DNA from 2 places in the Terribacillus jepli genome. Region 1 is predicted to be linked to the other one. Evidence: riboswitches for the same ligand, from Rfam matches in the RefSeq annotation. Region 1 holds a riboswitch; the other holds the start of a gene.
The links. A riboswitch is a leader RNA that binds a small molecule or an ion and turns the genes downstream of it on or off. The one in region 1 is predicted to bind cyclic di-GMP.
Positions count from the first base shown of each region.

Region 2: it holds a riboswitch for cyclic di-GMP, as region 1 does, so the genes downstream of both, AB1K91_RS07270 (hypothetical protein) here and AB1K91_RS14060 (type II secretion system protein) in region 1, are expected to answer to the same signal.

Region 1 covers NZ_JBFEGH010000012.1:118,039-121,169, reverse strand. Annotated here, with positions in the region: gene AB1K91_RS14070 (type IV pilus twitching motility protein PilT) at 1-75, shown strand, start outside; gene AB1K91_RS14065 (type II secretion system F family protein) at 76-1,284, shown strand; cyclic di-GMP riboswitch class II at 1,367-1,449, shown strand; gene AB1K91_RS14060 (type II secretion system protein) at 1,502-1,939, shown strand; gene AB1K91_RS14055 (prepilin peptidase) at 2,003-2,758, shown strand; gene pilM (type IV pilus biogenesis protein PilM) at 2,772-3,131, shown strand, end outside.
Region 2 covers NZ_JBFEGH010000005.1:33,977-37,107, reverse strand. Annotated here, with positions in the region: gene AB1K91_RS07280 (methyl-accepting chemotaxis protein) at 1-568, opposite strand, end outside; gene AB1K91_RS07275 (hypothetical protein) at 618-1,328, opposite strand; gene AB1K91_RS07270 (hypothetical protein) at 1,372-1,740, opposite strand; cyclic di-GMP riboswitch class I at 1,823-1,909, opposite strand; gene AB1K91_RS07265 (hypothetical protein) at 2,220-2,714, shown strand; gene AB1K91_RS07260 (glycerol-3-phosphate responsive antiterminator) at 2,821-3,131, shown strand, end outside.

The DNA.
Region 1 (3,131 bases):
ATTCGTAAGATGGTTGCTGGGGGAATTGTGACCATGGATCAGGTGGCGCCATTCCTGGAAGAGCGAGGTGTGTAAATGGCTTATTATCAATATGCTGCCCGTGATATGCTCGGAAAGCTGAAAAGAGGCAAAGTCCAGGCAGAAAACCGTCAGGATGCGCTGGATAAGCTACAGCGCCAGCAGCTTATCGTTTTCGAGTTACGGGAGTTAAACCGGATTTTACATAAGGAACTGTCTTTCGGTAAACGTGTGAAGAAGAAAGAGTTCATCATCTTTTTACGTCAGCTTTCCACTCTGATCGAGGCTGGGGTGCCATTGGTGGAAGCAACGGGTCTTTTACAGGAACAGACAAAGGATAAATTCCTCAAGGATACGCTGAAGAACGTACGTACTGATCTTATCGAAGGTATTCGATTCTCAGACGCTGTTGAGAAGCATCCGAAAATCTTTCCAGAGTTATTCGTTAATATGATAAGAGCTGGAGAAGCAAGCGGGGAATTGGATGATGTACTCAATAAGATGGCGGTTTATTATGAGAAGCAATATGATATGCGGCAGAAAGTAATAACCGCTTTAAGTTATCCTGTACTTGTGGCTTTGGTTGCACTTTCCATTTGTATCGCACTTCTTGTAATCATCTTCCCACAATTCACTGGCATGTTCGCCAGTATGGATGCTGAGTTGCCGGCGTATACGGCGTTTATCCTGCTTTTATCGGAAGGGATGCAGAAATATTGGTATCTTGGCGTCCTTTGCCTACTACTTTTTGTAGTTTTTTATCGGGTCATCATAAGCCAGCCTAAAGGCAAGCTATTTATGGATAGCATTAAATTGAAAATACCAGTGTTTGGCAGTTTCTATCAAAAAGCGATACTCGCTCGAATGACAAGGACAATGAGTTCCCTTCTGGAAAGTTCTGTACCAATTTTGGACGCCCTCCGAATTTCCAGTCGTATTCTACAGAATAATGTAATGGATAAGGTAATGAAAGATTGCTATGAAACGGTTGAGAAAGGCGACTCCCTTGCTGGGCCTATGGAAGCTCACTGGGCCTTTCCTCCAATGATTACCCAGATGATACGGGTAGGGGAAAAAACCGGTTCTTTGGATAGCTTGCTGGATCGAGCGGCAAACTTTTATGAGCAAGAACTGGATTATGCTGCGGAGCGATTGAAATCGTTGCTGGAACCAGTTTTGATTCTTGTCCTTTCGATAATGGTAGGAAGCATTGTTACAGCCGTCATTTTACCAATGTTCTCCCTTTATGAGAACTTGCAGTATTAAAGTACTATAATATTGACAAAATCTCTGTTAACTTTTCATTTTTTAGGTAGATTTTCATGCTTTGTCTGTTATAATCTTACTAGATTAATAGGAAGCGATGATAAAATAACTTTATGTGGGCACTTGGTTATTTTGGAGCTAGTAGTGCAACCGGCCATATTGATCCTATTCGTTTCCACGTGGCCGGAAACTACTACATAACAAAGGAGTGTCCACAATGAAAAAGTTTTTGAAAAAGAGAATGAAATCAGAAAAAGGCTTCACATTAGTTGAGTTGCTTGCTGTCATTGTTATCCTTGGTATTTTAGCTGCCATTGCAATCCCTGTAATTTCTGGTTTAATTGGTGATAGCCGACAGGACGCACATAATGCTACAGCACAGCAAATGATCGAAGCTGCACGCTTGGCTTCTGTAAAAGATGGTGGAGACGATACTTCATCTTACACATTGGATGAGTTGATCAAAGGCGGCTACTTGAGCGCACCCCAAAATCCTGAAGATGGTAAGTCTTATGATAGAGCAAGAAGTGAAGTTACACTTGAAAACGGACAATATAAAGCCGAAGTTTATGAGTTTGGCAAAGATGACGAGCCTGTGGGCACAGCCGGAGCAGAAGCAAATGAAAAAGCGGATACACATTCTGCAACAAACTAATAGATTATCAGAAATCTCTCCTTGTGAGAGATTTCTGTGTTTACATAAGCAAGGAGCGATAATATGTCGATTTTCCTACTGATTTACTTCATTATACTAGGGGCTGTTCTCGGCTCATTCTACAATGTTGTCGGAATGCGGGTACCTGAGAAGAAAATGTTCCAATCAGAACGCTCATACTGCCCAAACTGCAAGCATCAAATCAAGGCATATGATTTAATACCAGTAATCTCATACATCGTTCTCGGTGGAAAATGCCGTCATTGTAAACAGAGGATTTCGCCACTTTATCCATTCACGGAACTTGCAGCAGGGTTATTATTCGGGTACAGCTATTTTGTGATTGGGTTGCAGTGGGAGTTAGTTACAGCATTGATATTAGTATCAATGTCGGCAATTCTGTTCGTGACGGACATGCGTTTCATGCTGATACCGAATAAGATTCTACTGTTTTTCCTTCCTCTATTCATCATTCTCCGCATTATCACTCCATTAGAGCCATGGTGGGATTCGATTGTTGGAGCCATTGTGGCGTTTGTCCTGCTTTTCCTCGTCATTTTATTCAGCCGGGGAGGTATGGGCGGCGGAGATTTGAAATTGTTCGTGGTGCTCGGTGTGATACTTGGCTGGAAGGGTGTATTGCTTACTTTCTTCCTATCTTCTGTGATAGGAGCGGTTATCAGTCTTGTTCTCCTTTCAGCGAAGATACTGAATCGGAAGCAGGCAATTCCGTTTGGTCCGTATATTTTATTGGGTGCGCTTATCACTTATTTCCATGGCGATCAATTGATTGGCTGGTACATCAATTCATTCTTTTAAATGAGGGAAGATCATGTTCAAGAAGCAAGGCAAACAAGTGTACATCATCATACAGGAAACGGTATTACGGTATGCGGCAGGAGTGCCAGCCGGATTCCGTAACGAAAATAGTTTCGGCAGTATCGAACTGCCGCAGGGGACGATCCGTCAAGGAAAATTGGAGCATGCCGATCAGCTGACAAAAGCCGTCCGGAAATTGGTTGAGGAAAATAGCTGGAAGGGGCGTAAGCTGCTTTTCACGCTGCCGGATCAAGCTGTGACGCTTCGCCGGCACCAGGTTCCAAAGCAACTGAAATGGGAGGAGATCAAGCCGTTTCTTTATACCGAGCTTCACCATACCATTCAGCTGCCTTTTGAGGATCCAGTTCTTGAT
Region 2 (3,131 bases), on a different contig from region 1:
TTTCATGAGATTTCTCTCCGAGTTTGTTTATAGCTTCTGAGGTTGTATTCACCGTTTGATTGAATTGATTCATTTTTTCCAAGGAATGTTTTAGTTTCTCATTTCCTTCTTGTGTCAGTTCAAGCGTAGTAATCGATTGTTCTGAAATCTGATTGGATCTAGTTGATAAATTTTCTATCGACTGTGTCATTTCTTCCATGGACGCAGCACTTTCTTCCGTGGCTGCTAGTTGTTTTTGTAATCCTCTGCCTACCTCGTCAATTGCAGCCCGGACAATATCAGCTTGCTCAGCTGCATATTCACCAGTTTCAGCAAGATTTTCCCCTTTATCATGAATATCTTTTGTAAATGATTCTAACTTCTGTTTTATTCGGCTGAAATTCTCTCCGGCGCGATTCTTGATTCTTTCATCGTCACTATCTGGATTGTTCACTGCCGATATCTCTTTCATATCAGCTAATAATTCTTTATCAAATTGTGTATGACGTTTCAATGCAACATATTGGTAAGCAAAATAAACTAATGCTATCAATAGAATTACTATTATACCTATCAAATAAATTTCCATGATATATTAAACTCCTACCTCCTGATGATTGAATCAGAATTATGTTTTTTTAAAGTTCCCTTATTATGATATATGTTCCATCTGCTACATTTGCAGGAATGGCTTGCAGTTTGTCATTATCTTTATACATATGAACAATATGGTTACCTTCGAAATCTTTATATTTTTTCATGTTGTGATATTTTTCCATCACACGAATCGATTTCGGATTAGTCGCTTCGCCCACTATTGCCTTCAATCCCTGCGATGTTGCTTTTGTAATCAGTTTATTTCCTAATTGCTTAATTACTTCATGACGATCCTGTTCAGCTATCACGCCCAACATGAACAGGTGTAACAAATCCCCATCAGAAATTTCTTTTCCGTAACGTCTTTTGTAGTCTTCGATAAATCGTTTGTCTACGTCCTCCAAAACATGAAGGATGACGTTCATATCATAAAAAGACCCCTCGAATACATCTTCACCGATAATTTCCGGTGCATTGGTATCACCCGCAAGCACACCCACAACATGATTATCAGAGTCTAAAGCGACTGCGCAATATCCTTGATCTACAGTTGAATCCAAATAATCTTTCGTAAAAGCATAAAAATCTTCATACTCAATATTCAACTGTCCAACCATCGGTTCTTGTACCCATTTTCCTTCCACATCTACTCCAATAAACGTACGGGCAAGGCATTCAGCAGCTTTCTGTATCAGCTCCGTTTGGTCATTCGTTAAAATTTCATATGTATACAATTCTTGTGTTGCTTGCATTATATATTCTCCCCTTCAACTACAAATTTTTACTGACTGAACACTACATAGATTGATCTACTCTATCTATCATTTTTCCTGTGAATTCAATCCTTTCAAGCGCATTCCTGATTTGCACTTGAGCTATTTTTGATGATGGTTTTATTACAATCGTATCCTTAAAACCTAAAGTGGAGTAAAATTGCATTGTTTGCTCCAGCTGTGGCACAACTTTGGACGGTACTGGTGTCTGATGCGTCCCATCGACGACAAAAGTATAATCTTTTTTAGAGACTTTACTGATCGTCTCCTGTAAATCGACCATATATCCCTCTGCATCTTCTTCCCTGATCAATCCATGCACTTGTACTAGTACTTCTTTGGAACTTTCGTCAATCGCCATCTTATATTTCTTCTTATCCACGACTATCATCTTGTTAACTCCCTTTTCTAAAGTCTGATGTAACTTCTCGAATGCGAAAAAAGCTATCCTTAGTGACAAGGACAGCCAACGTAGCATCAACCCGACTGTCATCTTCCAGATGGATATTAGACTCGTGGCTTTGCGTACCTACCTTTCGATAAGTTGGCTTATTAGGTTCTAAGATTATAGTTCTAAATACGTAAAAACACACTCTCGCATACCCTCATGCATTATAATTTACCTATAATCCTTTGTCTAATTATCACTTCTAATCCATTTCGTGGGTAAAATGAGTCGTCTGTTCATACTTTTCGATGCTGTCACAGGTCTACTTTACTAGATACCAAAGGACTACTCCCCTTATATCGGTTAACCACAAACAATTTAAATACAAAAAAGTATTAATTGCTCAATTTTTTCTAGGCATTCGCCCAGTCCTTTGGGCAATGACCTACATATCGTACATGGAAAGCAATGGAGGTAAACATATGACCAATTTTTATTCTTTCCAAGGAACTGTAACGATGATTAGTGATTTTATGGGGAATGGCCGAGCCGACGGCTGCTATAAATTCTTCACTGTCGAAAATGAAACAGGATCGATAATGAACTTTGTTGTGTCCCCTACGACTTATTTCGTGGATCATGCAATGGTATCCGTGGGTGATCGTGTGACTGGCTATTATGATGGAGATGCCCCTGCGATTCTAATTTATCCTCCACAGTTTCCAGCTCTTGTCATGGTGAAAGAGAATCAGAACCAAAATGTAAAAGTCAGTTTCTTTGATAATCAGCTGGTGAGCAGTGATGGACAATTACAGCTGAATATTTCGCCATATACACCATTAGTACTGACGAACGGGCAAGCTTTTACAGGCAACCTAGCGAATCGCGATTTGATTGTGGTGTATGGACCTGCTACGAAGAGTATCCCTGCACAGACTACTCCGTATTGGGTAATTGTTTTGTGTAAAAGTTTATAAATGACAGTCGCTTATACGGTAAATCTAAATATATCCCTCTCTTTTAAATCATCCAAAAAAACTATAAACTAACGATAAAATACACGCTATCGGAGAGGGACTGCATATGAACTACAATCACGCACGCGCTACACTGCAAGAAAGACTCACTTCCCACAAAATGGTTGCCTCTGTAAAAGAGCCGAAGCATCTAGAAAAAGCAATTAAGTATAAAGATAATATCAGCGCTGTCTTATTGATGACTGGTACCATCCTGACCGTGCGAAAGTATGTCGAATTCATTCAATCGCATGGCTTGCCTGTCATTTTGCATGTAGAGAAAATAGGCGGACTGGAAATGGACCGGGACGGGATAGAATTTGTCAAACGGAATGTGCAGCCGCATGCGATTGTGACGACACGAAATGGTGTCATCAA